One region of the Streptomyces sp. NPDC006261 genome, then DNA from elsewhere that is predicted to be linked to it. Evidence: riboswitches for the same ligand, from Rfam matches in the RefSeq annotation. Region 1 holds a riboswitch; each other region holds the start of a gene.
The links. A riboswitch is a leader RNA that binds a small molecule or an ion and turns the genes downstream of it on or off. The one in region 1 is predicted to bind cobalamin.
Positions count from the first base shown of each region.

Region 2: it holds a riboswitch for cobalamin, as region 1 does, so the genes downstream of both, ABZ154_RS04440 (ABC transporter substrate-binding protein) here and metE (5-methyltetrahydropteroyltriglutamate--homocysteine S-methyltransferase) in region 1, are expected to answer to the same signal.
Region 3: it holds a riboswitch for cobalamin, as region 1 does, so the genes downstream of both, ABZ154_RS28100 (cobalamin biosynthesis protein) here and metE (5-methyltetrahydropteroyltriglutamate--homocysteine S-methyltransferase) in region 1, are expected to answer to the same signal.
Region 4: it holds a riboswitch for cobalamin, as region 1 does, so the genes downstream of both, ABZ154_RS00790 (ABC transporter substrate-binding protein) here and metE (5-methyltetrahydropteroyltriglutamate--homocysteine S-methyltransferase) in region 1, are expected to answer to the same signal.

Region 1 is NZ_JBEXSI010000047.1:42,308-47,913, forward strand. Features, by position in the region: partial or broken gene ABZ154_RS26480 (transposase family protein) at 1-176, opposite strand, end outside; gene ABZ154_RS26485 (hypothetical protein) at 268-468, shown strand; gene ABZ154_RS26490 (hypothetical protein) at 694-1,386, opposite strand; gene ABZ154_RS26495 (STAS domain-containing protein) at 1,546-1,866, opposite strand; gene ABZ154_RS26500 (hypothetical protein) at 2,154-2,642, shown strand; partial or broken gene ABZ154_RS26505 (3-hydroxyacyl-CoA dehydrogenase family protein) at 2,772-2,983, shown strand; cobalamin riboswitch at 3,165-3,351, shown strand; gene metE (5-methyltetrahydropteroyltriglutamate--homocysteine S-methyltransferase) at 3,523-5,606, shown strand, end outside.
Region 2 is NZ_JBEXSI010000005.1:53,047-58,652, forward strand. Features, by position in the region: gene ABZ154_RS04415 (cysteine synthase) at 1-422, opposite strand, end outside; gene ABZ154_RS04420 (MoaD/ThiS family protein) at 422-709, opposite strand; gene ABZ154_RS04425 (putative leader peptide) at 822-938, opposite strand; gene ABZ154_RS04430 (ABC transporter ATP-binding protein) at 1,008-1,805, opposite strand; gene ABZ154_RS04435 (iron ABC transporter permease) at 1,834-2,874, opposite strand; gene ABZ154_RS04440 (ABC transporter substrate-binding protein) at 2,871-3,869, opposite strand; cobalamin riboswitch at 3,928-4,047, opposite strand; gene ABZ154_RS04445 (M67 family metallopeptidase) at 4,130-4,552, opposite strand; gene ABZ154_RS04450 (DUF2017 domain-containing protein) at 4,710-5,321, opposite strand; gene clpS (ATP-dependent Clp protease adapter ClpS) at 5,378-5,606, opposite strand, start outside.
Region 3 is NZ_JBEXSI010000054.1:24,565-30,170, forward strand. Features, by position in the region: gene ABZ154_RS28075 (hypothetical protein) at 1-522, opposite strand, end outside; gene ABZ154_RS28080 (hypothetical protein) at 708-1,835, opposite strand; gene ABZ154_RS28085 (class II aldolase/adducin family protein) at 1,914-2,573, opposite strand; gene ABZ154_RS28090 (inorganic phosphate transporter) at 2,851-4,116, shown strand; gene ABZ154_RS28095 (hypothetical protein) at 4,129-4,359, shown strand; cobalamin riboswitch at 4,507-4,640, shown strand; gene ABZ154_RS28100 (cobalamin biosynthesis protein) at 4,765-5,606, shown strand, end outside.
Region 4 is NZ_JBEXSI010000001.1:174,272-179,877, forward strand. Features, by position in the region: gene ABZ154_RS00775 (PRC and DUF2382 domain-containing protein) at 1-138, shown strand, start outside; gene ABZ154_RS00780 (ABC transporter ATP-binding protein) at 254-1,033, opposite strand; gene ABZ154_RS00785 (iron chelate uptake ABC transporter family permease subunit) at 1,030-2,073, opposite strand; gene ABZ154_RS00790 (ABC transporter substrate-binding protein) at 2,091-3,143, opposite strand; cobalamin riboswitch at 3,204-3,391, opposite strand; gene ABZ154_RS00795 (beta-ketoacyl-[acyl-carrier-protein] synthase family protein) at 3,489-4,712, opposite strand; gene ABZ154_RS00800 (acyl carrier protein) at 4,709-4,990, opposite strand; gene ABZ154_RS00805 (acyl-CoA dehydrogenase) at 5,079-5,606, opposite strand, start outside.

The DNA.
Region 1 (5,606 bases):
GTAGGCCGCGACCAAGAGAATACGGTCCTCAAGTGACAGGCCCCACGGGCGCCCCGTCCGTGGTTCGGCTGCACTCTCGCGCTGCACTGCGGCCACCAACTTGCCGAACTGCCGCGGGCTCAGCCCGTGAAGGGGGCTATCCAGGAAGGCTCTGACGCCGTGATCACAGCAGCCACGACGAGATCATCCCACTGTGGCCGGTCTGCTCAGGCATCTCGCAGTCATCCTTCGCCGAGCGGCTCGCGATCAAGCCGTACCATCCCCGCCATGACAATCGATGTCCTCGCCGAGGACCTCAAGCCCGGTGACCTCCTGGAGCTCTCGACCGAGTTGGGCACTGAAGTCCTCCGGCTGACTCATGTGGAGCGGCGTACCCAAGGCATCAAGTTCATGGGTCGCAATTGCCAGGGGTTCCTCTACTCCAGCGGCATGAGGTACGGCCAGCGGGCGCGGTGCGTCCGGCCGTAGACCGCCGCGCGGACTGCCGATGGTGGCCGAAGCGGTCGTATCAGCAGCACAGGGCGGGGAAGTGCCCCCTGAGGTCGACCGGCACTGCAGAAGACCCTGGAAGGGGCGCGGCTCCGCCCGATGGCGCTTAAGGACGCCACACACCAGAACCGCGCTGCACATAGCCCCCCTCGCAGGGCGGCCAGGCCCCTCCCGCGATGGGCGCCGTGGTAGTGGTGCGGGTGGTCAGGTGCGCAGGATGTCAGCGGTGATCTCCGCCAGAGTCTGGCCAGAGGCGAAGGCTCGGGCGCGCATGAGGGCGAGGGCGTCGTCGGTGTTCATTTCTTCTTTCACGGCGACGACTCCGATGGCGCGATGGGTGTCCGACCAGTGCGCGCGCACAACATCGGCCGGTTCCCACGGTGGGTGCTCGTCCTGTTCCAGGAGCAGCTGCTGCGCGGGGAGCAGAGCGTCCGCGACCGCGTCGACCGCGTCCACGGCTTGCTCGATCGCGCCACGGGACAGACCTCCCGGGGTGCGGGTGGCCACGTCGACCGAGCCGAGGATGTAGTCACCGAACCAGAGCGGGAAGGCGTGGACCGCCTGGACGTCGGGGTGCCGTTCGCGGAAGGCGGCCGTGAACAGCGGCCATTCCCGCGCTCCGGCCTTCCAGTCGGTCAGATGCACCTCGTCACCTATTTCAGCTGCGGTGATGCATGGGCCTTCCTGCACGGTGAACTGCGCTTCTTCGAGGTCGGTGGCCATCTGGTTCGACGCGCACAACATCTGCCGCGACGGGGTGTCGGTGAGCAGCGACATCGTCACTCCGTCCGCGGGCAGACCCCGGGCCAGGACCCGGCACAACCGCCGGGGCATGTCCCGGGGCGGGCAGTCCACAACCACCCACTCCACCTCACGCCCCAGCTCCGAACGCCTCATCGGTTCAACCTGCCTGTCCTTCAGCCCTGACGGCTGATACCGGCAGGTGAGTACCCCGAACCACTGCCCCCACACTCGACTGCTTCTGGCTTCGTTGGGCGCTCTGCCACCTGCACCAGGTGCCCACGCTGGCCGACCGGCTGGTGTCAGTTGCGTCGGTCAGGCGTTGCGGGCGGCTTCCAGGGTGGGATGGATGTTCAGCACCTGGTCGGCGCCGACGATGCTGATCAGCCGTGTGACCGCGGGGGAGGGCGCGACGATGCGGAGGTCGGCTCCCTGGTGGGTGGCCAGGAGCAGGCGCAGGAAGGTTGAGTCGCCGAAGGTGATGTTGCCGGCGTCCAGGATCATCCCGCCGTGGGCGTGCACGGCTTCCCTGATCCGCGCTTCCAGCGGGGCCAGGGTGTCTTCGTCGAAGTCACCCTGCGGGGCAATCACCGGAAGCGGGCCCTGCGCGCCGGGCTGCGGCTGATGAGTCGTCATCAAGGGAGTATCCCCAAACGATCATGACACCGCCATGGTGAGTCTCACGTCCAAGGCGAACCGCTGCCGGCCGTATGCGCGTGAGCATCCCTCAGCTCGGGCCTTCCGTTCCGTCCTCATGGCAGTGCTGGGGAAGGCATGGCGGGGAACCTGCAAGCTCGTCGTCGTGAACGACGGGGCCGGCCATCCGCTCACGAACCCGGACAGGCAGACGCGCGGGTCTGCGTCTCAAGGACTTCCCCCGCGCTTCTTCGGTATGGTCCGGCGGGGCAGGGTAGGCGGGGGGCATGAGCCCTGCGGATGGAGATCCGACCGACCCCCAGTCCGCCGACGCCTCGGATGACCCCGGAGGGGACACCTGTCGGCCGGACTCGGCGGCACATGCCCGCAGCGAAGTGGAATTCGCCCTCCACCCCTTGCTCTGTGCCCCCGACGCCCACTTCCGCGCAGCACACCAGGGCGGAGTGGACGACGCCTTACTGGTCGCCTCGGAACTGACTTCCGACGCTCTGACACGCAGCCCGCCCGGATCCTCCTGCCAACTCACCTGCACACTCGGCCGGTACGAGGTAACGATCAGCGTCACCGGCCCCTACGAGACGGCAGCCCGGCCGCAGCCGCTGTTGTCCCCGTCAGAACTGCGCCCCGGAGCCAGCCGGCTGGAGGAACTGAGGCGGCGCATCGTGCGTCAGATCGCCCGCATCCAGATCACCCGGCGGACAGGCGGAGTAGGGACCATCACCGCGACCATTCCGCTCACCGGCCCCGCAACCTGAGCAGCAGGAACCGGACTCGGTGCCTGCGGGGATAGTCCCCGCGGCCGGTCGGCGACGCCCCGGCCGCGCCGACGGTGCCGGTCGTGCTGCCCGCTCCGCATCCCCTCATCGCCCCGCCCCGCACCCGTCGGCATGGAACTCGGCTGCGCCCACCCCATGAGCCCGCTCAAGCTCGCCGACCTCATCGGTCTGGACACGGTCGCCGCCATCGCGCCCAGTCGCTGTATGAGCAGTTCAAGGAGCCGCTGTACGTACCGCCGCCGCTGTTGCTCCAGCGGATGGTCGAGGCCGGGATGCTCGGACGGAAGACCGGCCGGGGGTTCCACACATACGACCGGGGGCTGAGGGGCCCGGGCTCCTGTGGAGGCGGGCGTGGAGCGAGGACTGAGGAACCGCTCCGCGCTCCGCCGCGTTTCCGTTCCCGGCGCTACCGGGGCTTGGGCGGGTGTCTCATCTCACCGTCCGGCATGTGACCGGTGTTGGCCCGGAGCCGAGCTCGGCGCCTAGGGTGGCGGGTGCAGCTGGTTCGCCCTGTCCTCCAGGCAGGCGCGTCGTAAGAGGGAACCCGGTGGGAATCCGGGACTGCCCCGCAGCGGTGAGCGGGAACGACCGCCGTCATACGCACTGGACCCGACAGACGGGTCTGGGAAGCGACGGCCAGTAGGTGTCTGCCCCCGGCAGACGTGCCCGCGAGTCCGAAGACCTGCCACTGCCCGTGCGTGAGCGCACGGTGATCTCGGTGACCTCGTGGGCGGGTCGGCGTACATATCAGGCAGGCACACGCGACGACACTGCGGCGTGGTCCGCCCGGTGTGCCATCCCTTCGCGTCCTACGAGTCGTCCCGGGTCTTTCGGAGAGACACTCGCGAAGGAGAGTTCCGTGACAGCCAAGTCCGCAGCCGCGGCCGCCAGGGCCACCGTGTACGGCTACCCCCGCCAAGGCCAGAACCGTGAACTGAAGAAGGCCATCGAGGGCTACTGGAAGGGCCGGGTCACCGCCGACGCCCTCAAGGAGACGGCCGCCGGCCTGCGCCGCACCAACTGGCAGAAGCTCGCCGACACCGGCATCCACGAGGTGCCCACCGGAGACGTCTCGTATTACGACCACGTCCTGGACACCACCGTCATGGTCGGCGCCATCCCGACCCGCCACCGCACCGCTGTCGATGCCAGCCCGCTCGACGGCTACTTCGCCATGGCCCGCGGCACCCAGGACGTCGCGCCGCTGGAGATGACCAAATGGTTCGACACCAACTACCACTACCTGGTCCCCGAACTCGGCCCCGACACCGCCTTCTCCGCCGACTCGGCCAAGCAGGTCGCCGAGCTGAAGGAAGCCCTCGCGCTCGGCCTCACCGCGCGCCCCGTGCTGGTCGGCCCGGTTACCTACCTGCTGCTGGCCAAGTCCGCCCCCGGTGTCGCCGCGGACTTCGAGCCGCTGACACTGCTCGACCGGCTGCTGCCGGTATACGCCGAGGTACTGGCCGACCTGCGGGCCGCCGGTGCCGAGTGGGTCCAGCTGGATGAGCCCGCCCTCGTCCAGGACCGCACCCCGGCCGAGCTGAACGCCGCAGCCCGCGCCTACCGCGACCTCGGCACGCTCACCGACCGGCCCAAGCTCCTGGTCGCCTCCTACTTCGACCGGCTCGGCGACGCCCTCCCTGTCCTGGCCAAGGCACCGATCGACGGACTGGCCCTTGACTTCACCGGCGCCGGTGCCGCCAACCTCGACGACCTCGCCGCCGCCGGCGGCATGCCCGGCAAGCGGCTCGTTGCCGGAGTCGTCGACGGCCGCAACGTGTGGATCAACGACATGGAGAAGTCGCTGTCGACACTCGGCACCCTGCTCGGCCTCGCCGACCGGGTGGACGTGGCTGCCTCCTGCTCCCTGCTGCACGTCCCCCTGGACGCGACGGCGGAACGCGAGATGGACCCGCAGGTCGCCCGCTGGCTGGCCTTCGCCCGCCAGAAGACGGCTGAGGTCGTCACCCTCGCCCGCGGTCTCACCGAGGGCACCGACACCATCGCGGCCGAGCTCGCCGTGAACCGCGCCGACTTGGCCTCCCGGGCCGGATCCGCCCTCACCCACAACCCGGCGGTACGCGCCCGCGCCGCGGCCGTCACTGACGCCGACGGCCGCCGCTCGCAGCCGTACCCGCAGCGAGCGACCGCCCAGCACGCCCACCTGCGCCTGCCCCTGCTGCCGACCACCACCATCGGCTCCTTCCCACAGACCACCGAGCTGCGCACCGCCCGCGCCGACCTGCGCGCCGGCCGCATCGACACCGCCGGATACGAGCGGCGCATCGAGACCGAGATCCGCGAAGTCATCTCCTTCCAGGAGAAGACCGGCATCGACGTCCTCGTCCATGGCGAGCCCGAGCGCAACGACATGGTCCAGTACTTCGCCGAGCAGCTCACCGGCTACCTTGCCACCCAGCACGGCTGGGTCCAGTCCTACGGCACCCGCTACGTCCGCCCGCCTATCCTCGCCGGCGACATCTCCCGCCCCGAGCCGATGACCATCCGCTGGACCACATACGCCCAGTCCCTGACCGACCGGCCGGTCAAGGGCATGCTCACCGGCCCGGTCACCATGCTCGCCTGGTCCTTCGTCCGCGACGACCAGCCGCTCGCCAACACCGCACGCCAAGTCGCTCTCGCCCTGCGCGACGAAGTGAACGACCTGGAGACGGCCGGTACTTCGGTGATCCAGGTGGACGAACCCGCCCTGCGTGAGACCCTGCCGTTGCGCGCCGCCGACCGCCCCGCCTACCTGGCCTGGGCCACCGAGGCGTTCCGTCTCACCACCAGTGACGTGCGGCCCGACACCCAGATCCACACCCACATGTGCTACGCCGAGTTCGGCGACATCGTCCAGGCGATCGACGACCTCGACGCCGACGTCATCAGTCTGGAGGCAGCCCGCTCCCACATGCAGGTCGCCCGCGAACTGTCCGCTCA
Region 2 (5,606 bases), on a different contig from region 1:
AGCATCACCCAGTCCGGGTGCTCGGCGCTGAGCTCCTTCGCGACGCGGACAGCGGTGTTGGAGCCGCCCGCGGCCGGGGAGGCGATGATCTCGGCGCCCCACATGGCGAGCAGGTCGCGCCGCTCCTGCGAGGTGTTCTCCGGCATGACGCAGACGATGCGGTAGCCCTTGAGCTTGGCCGCCATGGCGAGCGAGATGCCGGTGTTGCCGCTGGTGGGCTCCAGGATGGTGCAGCCCGGTGTCAGCCGGCCGTCCTTCTCCGCCTGTTCGACCATGTGGAGCGCGGGGCGGTCCTTGATCGAGCCGGTGGGGTTGCGGTCCTCCAGCTTGGCCCAGATGCGGACGTCCTCGGAGGGGGACAGCCGCGGGAGGCGGACGAGGGGGGTGTTCCCCACGGCCGCCAGCGGGGAGTCGTACCGCATCAGCGCATGCCGCCGGCGACGGCCGGGAGGATGGTGACGTTGTCGCCGTCGCTGAGCTTGGTGGAGATGCCGTCGAGGAAGCGGACGTCCTCGTCGTTGAGGTAGACGTTCACGAAGCGGCGGAGCTGTTCGCCGTTCGCGCCGTCGACGAGTCGCTCACGGATGCCGGTGTGGCGGCTCTCCAGGTCGGCGAAGAGGTCGGCGATGGTGTCCCCGTTGCCTTCGACGGCCTTGGCGCCGTCGGTGTAGGTGCGGAGGATGGTCGGGATGCGGACCTCGATGGCCATGGCGTGGGCTCCTGTCGAAAGCGGGGAGGTGGCGTGGGGCGCGCGTTTCTTCCCCCGCGCAGGGGGTGTGTACGGGTGGGGCTCGCGCGGATCGTGGCTCAGGCCGTGCGGCTCACGGGCAGGCTGCGGGCCGCGGACAGATCGCGCTCTTGAGCCTGCACAGGTCGACGTGCAGCCGCGCGACGAGCAGCGTGCCCGGCGTCCTGTTGCTCACGTCATGGGGAACCATGCGGGCATCGTATCGATTCCCGGTCCGGAAACCCGAGTGTGATCCCACATGATGGATGCTGAGCGACCACTATATGGACTCGGGTCGCCTGGTGTGGTCCTCCGGGAGGTAGACGACCGTGGGGGCGCCCGTCTTCGGGTGGGTGGTGACCTCGGCCGCGACGCCGTAGACGTCGCCCAGCAGTTCGGCCGTGAGGACCTCCTCCGGGATGCCGGAGGCGACGACCAGGCCGCCCTTGAGGACGTACAGGCGATCGCAGTAGTACGCGGCGAGGTTCAGGTCGTGCAGCGCCAGGAGGTTGGTGGTGCCCAGGTCGCGGACCAGGGAGAGGATCTCCAGCTGGTAGCGGATGTCCAGGTGGTTGGTCGGCTCGTCCAGGACGACGAGCGAGGGCTGCTGGACCAGGGCGCGGGCGACCAGGGCGCGCTGGCGTTCGCCGCCGGAGAGGGAGGCGAACGTACGGGGTCCGAGTGCGGCGACCCCCACCCGCTCCAGTGCCTCGGTGACGAGTGCGGTGTCGGCGGCGTTGTCCGGCTCCCAGAACCGCTTGTGCGGGGCGCGGCCCATCGCGACGACCTGGCCGACGGTGAGCTCGAACCCGGCGTGGCCGTCCTGCGGGACGGTGGCGATGCGCTGGGCGCGGGCCTTCACGGGGAGTGCGGCGAGGTCGTCGCCGTCGAGGAGGACGCGGCCGTGGGTGGGGCGCAGGGTGCCGTAGACGCAGCGCAGGAGCGTGGTCTTGCCGCTGCCGTTGGGGCCGACCAGGCCGACGGTCTCGCCGTCGGCGGCCGTGAGGTCGACGGCGTCGACGAGGTGGCGGCCTTCGCCGATGCCGTACGAGAGGCCCTCGGTGCGCAGGGTGGTCACGGGCGGGCTCCCTCGGGAAGTGACAGCCTCATGCGGGTGCTCCCTCGGGGCGGCGGCGCAGCATCCACAGGAAGAACGGGCCCCCGGTCAGCGCCGTGAGCACGCCCACCGGGATGTCCTGCGGGGCCGCGAGCGTCCGGGCGGCCAGGTCGGCGAGTACCAGGAACACCGCCCCGCCGAGCGCCACGACCGGGAGCAGCGCGCGGTGCGAGGCGCCGACCGCCATCCGGGCCATGTGCGGGACCATCAGGCCGACGAAGCCGATCGCCCCGCTGTACGCGACGAGCGCCCCGGTCATCAGCGAGGCGAGGACGAAGACGGCGGCCCGGAAGCGGGCGGTGTCCAGGCCGAGGACGGTCGCGCCCTCCTCCCCCACCAGGAGCAGGTCGAGCGGGCGGGCCAGGGTGAGGAGTACGGCCGTACCGGCGACCAGGGTGACCGTGGGGAGCGCGAGCATGTCCCAGCGGGCCGCGCCGAGGCCGCCGAGGGTCCAGTAGAGGACTTCCTGGAGGTGGTCGGCGCGGGCGGAGGTGACCAGGATCAGGCTGGTGAAGGCGGAGAGTATGTAGGAGACGGCGACCCCGGCGAGGACGAGCCGGTTGGTGGTGAGGCCTCCCCCGCCGCGCGCCAGGGTGTAGACGAGCAGCAGCGAGAGCAGGGCGCCGGCGAAGGCGGCGGCGGGGATCGTGACGGTGGTGGCGAGGGTGGCGCCGATGCCGAGGACGATCACCAGGACCGCGCCGGTGGAGGCGCCGGAGGAGACGCCGAGGAGGAACGGGTCGGCCAGCTGGTTGCGTACTAGGGCCTGGAGGACGGTGCCGATGACGGCGAGTCCGGCGCCGACGACGATGCCGAGCAGGACCCGGGGCAGCCGGACGTCCAGGACGATCGTGCGGAAGGGGCTCGCGTCCGCCCGGCCGGTCAGGATGTCGATCACCTGGCCGGGCGGGATGCGGACGGAGCCGAGGGCGAGGGCGGCGACCACGGCGGCTGCGAGGAGGCCGGCGAGGACGCCGACGACCAGGGTGTAGCGCAGCAGCCGCCGCGGTGCGGGGGTGCGGCAGGTCACGAGGTGGTGGCCGCCGGGTGGAGCTGGGCCGCGAGTTTCCCGACGGCGGCGGGGACGCGGACGCCGAGGACCGCGTCGGAGAGCGGCATGACCGCGAAGCGCTTGTTCTTGATGGCGGGGACGTCGGCGAGGGCCGGGTCGGTGAGGAGGCGCTTCTTCTTCTGTTCGACGGTGGTGGCGCCGTAGTCGTAGATCACGATCGCCTCGGGCCTGCGGGCGACGACGTTCTCCCAGGAGGCGTCCCCGAAGGACTTGTCGAGGTCGGCGAAGATGTTGGTGCCGCCGGCCCGCTCGATCAGCTCGTTGCCGATGCCCTTGCCGCCCGCGGTGAACGCGGTCTTGTCGCCGCTGTCGTAGACGAAGACGGGGAGCGGCTTCAGGTCCGCCAGCTTCTCGGCGGTCGCCGCGTTGTCGGCCTTCGCCTGCTTGATCCAGGCCTCGGCGCGGTCGGGGACGCCGAAGGTGCGGCCGACCTCGCGGATCTCCTCGTAGAGGGTCTCCATCGGGGTGTCGGTCTTGGCGCAGCTCTCGGTGTTGAGCCGGGTCCCGATGCCGGACTTCTCGAACGCCTCGCGGCTGCGGCCGTCGCCCGCGGTGAAGGCGCTGCTGTAGCCGCCGTAGACGAAGTCGGGGCCGGTGGCGAGGACCTGCTCGTAGGAGGGGTACTCCTTGGCGATGACCGGGACGGACGCGTAGTCCTTCGCGTACTTCGGCAGGACCTTGTCGTCGAGGTAGGCGGTGCCGGCGAGGGACTCGGTCAGGCCCAGTTCCAGCATGATCTCGGTGACGTGCTGGTTCATGGTGACCACGCGCTTCGGCGGGGCCTTGTACGTGGTGGTGACACCGCAGTTGGTGACGGTGTACGGGAAGCCGTCGCTCTTCGCCGTGGCGCCGTTCCCGGTGCCGGCGTTGTCGCCGTCCGGGGTGGAGCAGGCGGTGAGGGCGAGCGGGAGCAGCACGGCGGCGGCTATGAGCGCGGGGGTGCGCCAGGACATGGCGGGGCCTCTCCGGGGGATTTCCGCGTCCCCTGGTCGATGCGAGAAGGCAGCGGGCCAGTTCCTGGCTTCCGGGCGCGCCCTCCGGTACGGAGTCGTCCGCTGGGGAGTCGTCCGTACGGGAGGGGGCCCGGTCACAGTGGCGGGACCGTGCCGGATTCGCACCGGCTTCCTGGTTCCTGCTGCCCTGTGGTCGGGTCTCGGGTGCAGTGTGCCAGACCCGTGCGGCGGCTACGCGGGCCCGGGGGAATCGGCAGGCCTCAGTACGCCTCGACGACCTGCACGTCCTCCTCGGTGATCTCGCCGTCCACGATCCGGTACGAGCGGAACTGGAAGGGGCCGGCGCCGTCGGTGTCGGCGGTGGAGACCAGGACGTAGTGGGCGCCGGGCTCGTTGGCGTACGTCACGTCGGTGCGGGAGGGGTAGGCCTCGGTCGCCGTGTGCGAGTGGTAGATGACCACGGGCTCCTCGTCGCGGTCGTCCATGTCGCGGTAGAGCTTGAGGAGGTCGCCGGAGTCGAACTCGTAGAACGTGGGCGAGCGGGCGGCGTTGAGCATCGGGATGAAGCGCTCGGGGCGCCCCGTTCCGGCCGGGCCCGCCACCACGCCGCACGCCTCGTCGGGGTGGTCGGCGCGGGAGTGGGCGACGATCTGGTCGTGGAGCGCCTGGGTGATGGTCAGCATGGCGCCAGGATAGGCATGCGGGCCCTCGCGTACCGGTGGGTGGTACGGGAGGGACCGCATGGTGGACACCGGGGGCCACGGGGGGATGGTCCGGGGCGGTCGGATCCGAGCCTCCGCCGAGCGAACGGAGTACGCCCGGGGGGGCGGCGCGGAACGACTACGGCATCAGTGTCTCGACGAGCGTTTCCTGCAGCGCGCCGAGCCAGAGATAGGCCATCACCATGGGCTTGCGCGGGTCGCTGTCGGGGAGCCGGTAGAGCGAGGCCTCCTCACCCTCGCCCTCGTCGGAGACCTCCAGCCGGGTGCCGATGGTCAGGCGCAGGTCGTTGAGCGAGCCGAGCCAGGCGCGGCACTCCTCGGCGGTGAGGGTGAGTACGGCTCCGCCGCCCCCGGCGGGCGACAGCGCGTCCAGCGTCCGGACGACGGCGAGGGCGTCCTCGCGCTTGCGGGAGCGCAGGTCGGTCTCGGTGAAGCGGCGGAACTCGGCGGACAGCTCCCGCAGCTCCTCCTGCGACCTGCCCTCGGGGGTGGGCCCGTCGGGACCCCCGTACGCGTCGGGGAAGAGCCGGGCCAGGGCCGGGTCCGAGGGCGGCTTGCTGGGCCCCTCGGCGAAGAGCGCGGCGAGCGGGTCCTCGCCGTCGGCGGGCGTGTCGCCCGGGCCGATCAGTTCGAGCAGCTGCACGGCGAGGGAGCGCAGGATCGAGATCTCGACCTCGTCGAGCGCGACGGCCGCGCCGCCGCCCGGGGTGGCCTCGAAGTGGCCGGCCATGGATTCTCCGATGGTGGGTCGAAACGGGGCAGGGGGTGCGTACGGCGGCGAGGACGCTAGTTGCGGTCCTGGGTGAGGGTGGCCCACAGCCCGTAGCCGTGCATGGCCTGGACGTCGCGCTCCATCTCCTCGCGGCTCCCGCTGGAGACGACGGCGCGGCCCTTCTGGTGCACGTCGAGCATGAGTTTGTGCGCCTTGTCCTTGGAGTAGCCGAAGTAGGCCTGGAAGACATAGGTCACATAACTCATGAGATTGACCGGGTCGTTGTGGACGAGCGTCACCCAC
Region 3 (5,606 bases), on a different contig from region 1:
GCGCTCCTCCTGGAGCTCGGCGATGCGCTGGGCGAGGAGGTCCAGGAGGGCGGGTACGGGGACCGGGCCCGCGGAGAGCTGGAGGAGGGAGAGCACCTGGGGCACGGCCTCGACGGCTTCCGCCACCGCACCGGTCTCGATGCCCTCGGGTGCGGCGTGGACGAGCGACCAGGCGTCGAAGAGCGCGACCCAGCCGCGGAGCACGGCAGAGTCGTCCCGGTCCCAGGCGCGCAGCCGCCAGCCGGGGCGGGCGGTGTCGCCGTGCAGTTCGATGAGGCCGGCCAGCCGGGCCCGGTCCCAGCCCGCACGCACCTGTGCCGGGGAGAGTTCCAGGGCCGTCGCCGACCGTTCGAGGGCCTGGGTGGCGAGCGGGGCGGAGCTGCCGGGGGCGGGGGCGCCGGCCGCCCAGTGGGCGATGCGCACGGCGTCGGCGAGGACCGCCCGGGCCTGGCGGGCCAGTTCGGGGCGGGGCGGGGTGCCCTCGGGGGGCCGGGGGGCCGGCCTGGTGTGCCGGGTGGACACAGCCCTGCGGGCGGTGGCGAGGGGTCGCGGGCGGACAAGTCGCAGCCTGGAGTCGCGCGGAGTACGGGACGTCACGGGAGCAGTCTTGCCTCTGACGGCCCGAAAGCCCAAACGGAAGGCGTTTCACCGGTCCCCGCCCGGTTACCGGCGGTGCGGCGGCCAAAGGGACCGATCCCCGCATCACCTCACATCAGAGGCGTGAGGAAGCGCCTGAGGGCCTCTTCGTACCGGCCGGGATCCGCGTTCCACATCGACGCATGCGGAGCGTGCTGTACGGCGTGGAGGCTGACGAGGTCCGGGCGGCGGGCGGCGAGCGCCCGCGACGGGCCCCAGGGGGCGATCGTGTCGTCCGGGCCGTGCACGATCAGCGCCGGGGCGGGCAGCGCGTCGGCCAGGGAGGCGTCCAGGAGCGGGGCCGAGGTCATCCCGGTCCGGCCCTGGGCGGCGCGGACGGCCAGCGGCAGGAGGGCGGCGGGGACACCGCGGGCGGCGGCCAGGGCGCGCAGGGTGGTCGGCCAGTCCAGGACCGGGGAGTCCAGGACGAGGCCGCCGACGCGCTCGCGCAGCGGGGAGCTGACCGCGGCGTGCAGGGCCATGGAGGCGCCGGTCGACCAGCCGTACAGGATCACGTTCCGGGCGCCGTAGCGCACGGCGAAGCGCATCGCGGCGTCCAGGTCGCGCCACTCGGAGGCGCCGAGGTGGCCGAGGCCGTCTGCGGGACGGGGGGCTCCGGTGTCCCCTCGGTAGGCGAGGTCCAGCACGGGGAGCTGCTGTTCGCTCAGGAAGCCCATCAGGTTCACGGGGTGCTCGCGGGTGGTGCCGAGGCCGTGCGCGGTGATGACCCAGGTGTCGCGGTCGCCGGGGACCCACCAGGCGGGCAGCCCGCCGAGCTCGCCGGGGATCTCGACCTCCCGGTAATCCAGGCCGAGGGCGGCACCCGGGCCCCCGCGGTACAGCTCGGGGGTGAGGCGGACCTTGTCACCCGGTTCCAGGATGCCGTGGGTGACCCGCTCCAGGGTGCGGACGACGGTGTCGGCGGTGGACTCGGCCCCTTCGACGACGGGCCCGACCACGGCGTGGACGCCGGGACCCTCGATCCCGTAGGTACCGGGGCGCAGCGCCGTGAGGGAGCGGGTCAGGGTGACCCGCCCGATCGCCGTGGCGTGCACGGTGAGTCTGCGGTCGTTGGGCAGGGGGCGTCCGGGTGCCGCCTTGAGGGCGGCGTCGCTGGCGTACCGGCCGGCCGCGACCGCTGCCGCACCGGCGCCGAGGATCGTGGTGACGGCCGTTGCCGTCGCAGTTGCCGGGCGCACCGCTTCAGTGTGCTGGGGCGGTCGGCGAGCTGCCAGTGGGCGGGGGCCGTCCGGTGCGGCGGGGCGGGGCGCACCGGGTCAGCCGGACTGCCCGTACCCCTTGAGCGCCTCGGTCACCTCAGCCAGCTGGGCCTCGCTGAGCAGAGCCGGAGTGCGGCCCGGCAGCGCGCTGGCGGTGAGCCAGAGACGGCAGAGCCACTCGAGCTGGGCGGTGCGCTCGTAGGCCTGGTCGAGGGTGGAGCCGTAGGTGACGGTGCCGTGGTTGGCGAGCAGGCAGCCGGTGCGGCCGCGGAGAGCGGTCAGCATGGCACCGGCCAGCTGCGGGGTGCCGTAGCGGGCGTAGGGGGCGGTGCGGACGGGGCCACCGAGGATGGCGGCCGCGTAGTGGACGAGCGGCACCTCGGTGACGAGGGTGGAGACGGCGGTGGCGTGCACGGCGTGGGTGTGGACCACGGCGGCGGCGTCGGTCTCCCCGTAGACCGCGAGGTGGAGGGGGAGTTCGCTGGTCGGCTTCAGCTCCCCGAGGACCTGGCGGCCGTCCAGCTCGACCCCGACCGCGTCCGCAGGTCCGAGCCGGTCGTAGGGCACCCCGCTGGGGGTCACCAGGACCAGGTCTCCGACGCGGGCCGACACATTGCCGGAGGTGCCGACGACCAGGCCGTCGGCGGCGCTGCGGCGGGCGGTGGCGACCACCTCCCGCCAGGCCCGGACGACGGATTCCGGCTGCTGCTCGCTCATGGGGCGAGCGTAGGGTCGGGGGCTGGAAACCGGAACGTCATCCCCCACGTGACCGGGATCTCTTCCGGGGCCGGATGTGTCCGTCTAAAACTTCGCCAACGAGGAGTAAAGGGCAGACCAGCCGGTGCCCCACGGGCATACGGCAACCCCTCCCGCACACAAACGGAATCACCGCACTCCGATTCGGGTCACCACAGCGCCCCGCCCAGTTCATCTTCCGTTCACCCAGGTTGCCTACGGTCCACGTGCCACTGACGTCGAACGATTGCCTGGGTAAATGGAACACATCACGCTGCTGCTCGCGATTGTGGTCGTGACAGCTCTCGTGTTCGATTTCACGAACGGTTTCCACGACACCGCCAACGCGATGGCTACCACCATCTCGACCGGCGCACTGAAGCCCAAGACAGCGGTGGCCATGTCCGCCGTTCTCAACCTCATCGGCGCGTTCCTGTCAGTGGAGGTCGCCAAGACGATCTCCGGCGGGATCGTCAACGAGAACGGCCTCAGAACCGAGGTCATCTTCGCGGCGCTCGTCGGCGCCATCCTGTGGAATCTGCTGACCTGGCTGGTCGGCCTGCCCTCCAGCTCCTCCCACGCCCTGTTCGGCGGTCTGATCGGCGCGGCGGTCATGTCGGCCGGCTGGTCCTCGATCAACGGCGGCACCGTCGTCACCAAGGTGCTGCTCCCCGCGATCGCCGCCCCGCTGGTCGCCGGTCTCGCCGCGATGCTGGCCACGAGGCTGACGTACCGGATCAACCGGAACGTCACCGACCCGAACCAGCTCAAGTCGACGGCCAAGGGCTACCGGGCCGGTCAGATCGCCTCGGCCGGTCTCGTCTCGCTCGCCCACGGCACCAACGACGCCCAGAAGACGATGGGCATCATCACCCTGGCCCTGGTCACCGGCGGCGTTCTCGCCCCCGGCTCCAATCCGCCGATGTGGGTCATCGTCTCCGCAGGTGTCGCCATCGCGCTCGGCACCTACCTCGGTGGCTGGCGCATCATCCGCACCATGGGCAGCGGCCTGACCGACCTGAAGCCGCCGCAGGGCTTCGCGGCCCAGACCAGTGCCGCGACCGTCATCCTGGCCTCGTCGCACCTCGGTTTCTCGCTCTCCACCACCCAGTCCTGCTCGGGTGCCGTGATGGGCGCGGGCCTCGGCCGCAAGGGCGGCGTGGTCCGCTGGTCCACCGCCACCCGGATGTTCGTCGCCTGGGGTCTGACGCTCCCTGCCGCCGGTCTGGTCGGCGCGGGTGCCGAGTTCCTCACCAAGCAGGGCCCGTGGGGCATCACCACCACCGCGATCCTGCTGGTCGGCGGCTCCTTCGCCATCTGGCTTGCCTCGCGCCGCCAGCCGGTGGACCACACCAACGTCAACGACACCGCGGCCACGGACGACGAGCCCCGGGGTGTCGTCACCACGGCCATCGCCGCGGTCCAGCCGCCGCCCATCGGTACCCACCCCACCGACCTCATGACCACCATCCCGGCCCCGGCCGCAGCGCCCGACGACACGGCGCGGCCCTCGGCCACGGTGTAAGGACAGATCCGTATGAAAATCGACTGGGCAGCTCTCGCCTCCGTCTTCGGTGTCAGTCTCGTGGTCACCGTCGCGCTGGTCGGCCTCTTCACCGTGGGCATCGTGGCCCTCTCCAAGCTGTCGGCCCCGGCCGGCGGCAGCGCCTCCGGCGGGTCGGCCGCGCTCGCGCGCACCGGCGCGTACGCCTGCTTCGCGGCCTGCGTGGCGGCGGTCGCGTACGGGATCTATCTGATCGTCGCCTGACCGCACCGACGCTTCCTCTCGGGCCGGACACACCACCGTGTGTCCGGCCCGATGTGCGTCTGCGCACACTGGAGCTCCGCAGGTCAACAGCGAGTTGACGCCCGTTCTCGCAGCGTGGTGGACTGCCGGAGCCATTTACGGCGACAGAAGAGGAAGCCGGTGTGAATCCGGCGCGGTCCCGCCACTGTCACCGGGGAGCACTCCCCCACACCGGATGTCACGGCCCTCGGTACGCGGGCTGGAAGGCCGGGGGAACTGCGGATCCGGAAGCCAGGAGACTCTTGTCGCCGGTCACGTCGAACCAGGGCGCGGACCCTGAGTGAGGACATAAGCCATGCCCGGCCGCCGTGTACCGCATCCTGTGCCCCTTCCTGCCGGAACGCCTCTGCCCGCGGCGGGCTGACCGTGCGTGCCGATCGTGTCTTCGCGTACGGCGCCATCGCCGGGCTGATCGCCGACGCGGCTCTCGGCGACCCTCGCCGGGGGCATCCCGTAGCCGGTTTCGGCCGGGCCGCCGCGCGGGTGGAGTTGCTGCTGTGGCGGGACGACCGAGGCCGGGGAGCGCTGCACACCCTGCTGTGCGCCGGAGGCGCCGTGGGGGCCGCCGCGCTGGCCGCCCGTGCCGTACGGGACCGTCCCGCGCTCACCGTCGCGCTGACCGCCGCCGCCACGTGGTCGGTCGTCGGCGGTACGTCGCTGGGCCGGGAGGCCCGCGCCGTCGGAGGGGCGCTGGCCGCCGGGGACCTGGAGGTGGCCAGGGAGCGGCTGCCGCGTCTGTGCGGGCGCGATCCGCACTCCCTGGACGGACCGCAGATCGCCCGTGCCGTCGTGGAATCGGTCGCGGAGAACACCTCGGACGCCGTCGTGGGCGCGCTCGTGTGGGGCGCGATCGGCGGGGTGCCGGGGCTCGTCGGCTTCCGGGCCGTGAACACCCTCGACGCGATGGTCGGCCACAGGTCGCCCCGCTACCGCCGTTACGGCTGGGCCTCGGCCCGCCTGGACGACCTCGCGGGGTGGCCCGGTGCCCGGCTGACGGCCGCACTGGCCGTGGTGGGCGGCGGGCGGCCCTCGGAGGCCGTGCGCGCCTGGAAGGCGGACGCGGGGCGTCACCCGAGCCCGAACGCGGGACCGGTGGAGGCCGCGTTCGCGGGGGCGCTCGGCGTACGGCTCGGCGGCACGCTGGCGTACGCGGGGCGCGTCGAGCACCGGCCGGTCCTGAACGGGGAGTCGGGCCGGGAGGTCCGGAG
Region 4 (5,606 bases), on a different contig from region 1:
CTGGAGACCAACAAGGTCACCGAGCAGAAGGAAGTCTCCGCCGAGGTCCGCAAGGAGAAGATCGACTACGGCGACGGAAAGGACATGGACACCGGCAAGGACACCGGTGGCGAGTTCGGCCGGGGACGCCGCCGCTGACGGCGCATACCCTGCGGCGGCCGGAAGGCCGCTCCCATGTCCTCGGCCTCCGGGCGGGTCCGTGCCAACGGGTCCGCCCGGAGGGCTGTCCGGGACGGGACCCCGCCGCCGTCGGTCAGCGGCGCGGCAGGAACCGTATCGAAGGACGTCCGTCCGGCCCGTCCGGGGTGACGACCGCCCGGACCCCGTAGACGTCCTCGATGAGGTCCTCGGTGATGACCTCGGCCGGGGTGCCACCCGCGACCACCCGACCCGCCTTCATGACGGTGATCCGGTCGCAGAACATCGCCGCCAGGTTGAGGTCGTGCAGGGCGATGACGCTGGTGAGGGGCAGTTCGGCCACCAGGGCGAGCAGTTCCAGCTGGTGCTGGATGTCGAGGTGGTTGGTCGGCTCGTCCAGGAGGAGTTCGCGGGGCTGCTGGGCCAGCGCCCGGGCGATCTGGACGCGCTGGCGTTCGCCGCCGGACAGGGTGTGCCAGGACTGTGCGGCCCGGTCGGTGAGGCCGGTGCGCCGCAGGGCGTCGGTGACGGCTTCCTCGTCCGCGCGGTCCGGGGCGGACCAGGCGCGGCGGTGCGGGATGCGGCCGAGGCGTACGACGTCCAGGACGCTGAGGTCGACCTGGGTGACGGCGTGCTGGTCGACCACGGCGATCCGGCGGGCCACGGTGCGGCGGCCGAGGCCGGCGAGGGGGTCGCCGTCCAGGGTGACGGTGCCGGTGTCCGGGGCGAGGAGGCCCGCGAGGATCCGCAGCAGGGTGGACTTGCCGGAGCCGTTGGGACCGAGCAGCCCGACGGTGGCGCCGGGAGGCGGGGTGATGTCGACCCCGTCGAGGATGAGCCGGCCGCCGGCCGCCCGGCCGACCCGCTCGGCGCGCAGGCCGGTGGAAGCGCTCATGGCGTGCTCCGGGTGCGGTACAGGACGAGAACGAAGGCGGGGACGCCGATCAGCGCGGTGACCACACCGACGGGCACCTCCTGCGGGTCCAGGACCGTGCGGGCGAGCGTGTCGACCCAGACGAGGAAGACCGCCCCGGCGAGTGCGGTGACCGGCAGCAGGCGCCGGTGCCCGGAGCCGGTGAGCGCGCGGGCCGCGTGTGGGAGGACCAGACCGACGAAGCCGATCGCCCCGGCCGAGCTGACGAGGGCGGCGGTCAGCAGGGCGGTGGTGCACAGCAGCACGATCCGGGTGCGGGCGACGTTCACGCCGAGCGCGGCGGCCGCGTCCTGCCCGAAGGCGAAGGCGTCCAGCGTACGGGCGTGGGCCAGGCAGGTCACCAGGCAGACGGCGAGGACGGCGGTGCACAGGGCCACCTCGCTCCAGCCGACGCCGCTGAGCGAGCCGAGCAGCCAGAACAGCACCCCGCGGGTCTGCTCGGCGTCGGCGGAGGTCATCACGACGAACGAGGTCAGGGCGGAGAAGAGCTGCATCGCCGCGACACCGGAGAGCACCACCCGGTCGGTGGTGGAGCCGAGGGTGTGGCTCAGGAGCAGCACCAGGGCGAAGGAGCAGATGGCTCCGACGAACGCCCCCGCCGACAGTGACACCGCTCCCCCGCCCACCCCGAGGACGACCACCACGACCGCCCCGGTGGAGGCCCCGGAGGAGACGCCGAGGACGAAGGGGTCGGCGAGCGGGTTGCGCAGCAGCGACTGCATCACCGTGCCGCACACCGCGAGCCCGGCACCGCACACGGCGGCGAGCAGGGTGCGCGGCATGCGCAGGTTCCAGATGATGCCGTCCCGGATCGGGCTCAGCTCCGAGGCGCCGAAGCCAAGATGGGAGGCGACGGCGGACCAGACGTCGGGGACGGAGATCCGGGCGGGCCCGATCGTGACGGCCACGGCGACGGAGAACAGCAGGAGCAGGAGTCCGCCGGTCCAGAGCAGCGCCTGGACCGGCGCGCCGGCCCGTCGTACCTCAGCGGGCCGCTCCACCGTCCGGCTGCCGCTGCTCACCCCGCGAGCCCGAAGTCGCGCAGCCCGGCGGCGACGCGCTCCAGGCCCTCGACCGTGCGGATGGTCGGGTTCATCGCCTGGCCGCTGAGCAGCACGTACCGCCGGTTCCTGACGGCGTCCATGGTCTTGGTGACCGGGTTGGACTCCAGGAACTCGATCTTCTTCTCGGCGCTCTCGGCCGTCTGCATCGTGCGGCTCAGGTCGCCGATGACCAGGACGTCGGGGTTGCGGTCGGCGACGGTCTCCCAGCTGATCTGGGGCCATTCGTCGTGGGTGTCGTCGAAGACGTTCCTCGCGCCGAGCTCCCGGGTGATGACACCGGGGGCACCGCAGCAGCCCGCGAGGTAGGGGGCCTTGGAGTCGGAGAACCAGTAGAGGAGGGAGGCCTTCGAGCCGTCGATGCCGTCGGTGGCCTTCGCCACCCGCGCCTGGAGCTTCTCCACCAGGGCGTCGCCTCGCTCGGGGACACCGAACACCTGGGAGAGCTCACGGACTTCGGTGTAGACGCTGTCCATGGTGAGGGGTGCGGTGCGGGCTCCGTCACCGCCGCCGCTGTTGTCCTTGCCGATGCAGTCGGCGGGCGAGATGTACGTGGGGACGCCCAGCTTCTCGAACTGTTCGCGGGGTGCGACGCCGCCCTTGGCGAGGGTGGAGGCGAAGGAGGCGCTGAGGAAGTCGGGCTCCTTGTCGAGGACCTTCTCCGATGAGGGCCGGTTCTCCGATATGCGCTCGACGCCCTCGGCGGCCTTCTCCAGGCCCTTCATGACGGGGTCGCTCCAGGTCGCGGTGCCCGCGAGCCGGTCGGCGAGGCCGAGCGAGAGGAGGATCTCCGTCGAGCCCTGGTCGACGGAGACGGCCCGCTGGGGCGGCGCCTTCACGGTGACGGTGCGCCCGCAGTTCTTGAGGGTGAGCGGGAAGCCGTCGGCCTGGTCGCCGCCGTCGGCGGACGAGGTGGTGCCTCCTCCGCCGCCGCAGGCGGTGAGAAGGACGACGCCGACCGCGAACAGGGCGGCGGTACGTATCGGGGCAGGGGTGGCCTTGGACAGCACGGAGGACCTCGGTGTCTCTGGGCTCAGCCGCGGAGCCCGTCGTACGGTTCCTGTGCCCCGGTGCGGGGCGCAGGTGCCAGCAGGTCTTCGGACTCGGGTTCGTCCGGGCGGGACGCCTTCCCGGAGCGCGTGTGTGCTCCAGTGGCCGTGGCCCCGCCCGTCCCCCTCACCGCTGCGCGTCAGTTCCGGTCTCGCACCGGATTCCCTGACCCCGTCGCTGGGGTTCGACTGGCCCCGGCAAGCTATCACGGGGCTTCGTGCAGCTCAGAGCCGGTGCGCGGACCACTCCCCGCACGCGGGCCGGTGCGGCGCGGGATCATCCCGCCGCACCGGCCCGGCCGCCCCTCACGGAGCCTGCAGCGCGATCACCGCGTTCTGTCCGCCGAAGCCGAAGGAGTGGCTGACGGCCCGTCGTACGGGCAGCTCACGCGGGACCTTGGTGACGCAGTCGATGGCGAACCCGGGGTCGGGGGCGTCCAGGTTCGCGATCGGCGGGACGATGCCGTGTTGGAGCGTCAGGACGGTCAGCCCCGCCTCGATGGCGCCGGCCGCCCCCATGCAGTGGCCCAGTACGCCCTTGGGGGCGGTGACGGGCGGCCGGTGCGGATAGGCCCGGCCGATGAGGGCGGCTTCCGTCGCGTCGTTCAGGGGGGTAGAGGTCCCGTGCGCGTTGACGTGGTCGACGTCCTCGGCCCGCCACCCTGCGTCGGCCAGCGCCGCGTCGACGGCGGCCTGGGCGACCGCCCCGGAGGGGTGCGGGCTGGTGGGGTGGTGGGCGTCGGTCGTGGCGCCGGTGCCGGCCAGTAGCGCCCGGGGTGCGGCTCCTCTGGCCCGGGCGTCCTCAGCCCGTTCCAGGACCATGATCGCGGCGCCTTCGCCCATGACGAGCCCGGCCCGGTCGGCGGCGAAGGGGCGGCAGAGGCGGGCGGGGTCCCCGTCCCGCAGGGCCGCCGCGCCCGAGCGGGCGAAGCCGGTCATGGCGACCGGGAAGACGATCGACTCGGTGGCTCCGGCGATCGCGATGTCGCACTGGCCCAGCGCCAGCATGTCGCGGGCCACGGAGAGGGCGGTCACCCCGGAGGAACAGGCCGTGCAGGGGGCCAGGCTGGGGCCCGTGGCCTTCATCTGGATGGCGATCTCGGCCGCGGGCATGCTCGGGATGGTGAGCAGGATGCCCGAAGGTGAGGTGGCCTCGGGGCCGCGCCGCTCCAGGGCGACGGCCTGTTCGGTGAGTCCGGCGGATCCCCCGCTGCTCGTGCCGACGACGACGGCGACGCGGGCGCCGTCCCAGTGGGCGGGGTCGAGCCCGGCGTCGGCCACCGCCTCCCGTGCGGCGAGGACGGCGAACTTCACGTACCGGCCCATGCGGAAGGCGCTGCGGCCGCCGACCGCCTCGTCCAGGTCGATGCCGGAGACCGTACAGGCGAAGTCGACGGCGCAGCCGTGCAGTTCGGGGACGGTGCGCGCGAAGGACTCCCCGCGGCAGACCCCGTCCCAGGTGGTGTCGGTGGTGTGGCCGGCCGGGGTGATCATCCCCAGGCCGGTGACGGCGATGGCGGGTCGGTTCATCGGGTGTTGCTCACCGGCACCGCACCGCCTGCCGCCTCGCCGCCGACGGCCGCGTCGATGAACGCGGAGATGTCGGCCAGCGTGGCGTCCTTGTAGAGCTTCTCGGAGTCGGCGGCGACCCCCAGGGTCTCCTTGATGATGACGGCGAACTCGGCGACCGCCAGGGAGTCCATCTCCAGGCTGTCCATCGTGGACTCCGGCAGGATTTCGGCTGCGGGCACCTTGAACGTCTCGGTCAGCACCTCGGTGATCTTCGGGTGGATGGTCTGGCTCTTCACGGTGTTTCCTCTCATCGGCGGCCTCTTGAACGGCGGGTGGCATGACGCACAGGCCCACCGCCGAAATAACTGGAGGACGATCTTCCGGTTACGCCCTGGGGTGAACCGATTCGTCTACGCCCACCTGCGGCTTCTCGAACCATCTCGAGAGCACCGACGTGGTTCCCCAGTAGGCCAGCAGCACCCCGCGGGTGCCGAGCGCCGCCACCGTTTCGCGCAGCGGACGCCGCTTGCTGCCACAGGCGGGCCGCCGGAAACCCGCCGTGCGGGCCCCGGCTCCGCCCGTCCTGCGGCGCTGGTGCCAGGACCCGTCCGGATCGTCATAGGCGTCCGCGTAGCCGGCTCCGGCGATCGGCCAGTCCGACATCAGGCGCTCCGGCAGCGCGAACGACTTCACCAGGTCGGGGGCGTGCCGGGCCACGGTCGCGATGAGCCGCTCCACCGCTTCGGGCAACAGGGACACCTGTTCGACGGTCAGCCGTCCGGCCGCCAGCAGGTCACCGCTGTTGCCGGCGATCCACCGGAGGGCGAAGAGCCGGTGCAGCTCGGTCAGCCGCTCGCGGGCCGGCCCCGCGGGCAGGGAGGCGGCGGCCTGCTCGTACGCCTCGCTCGCCTG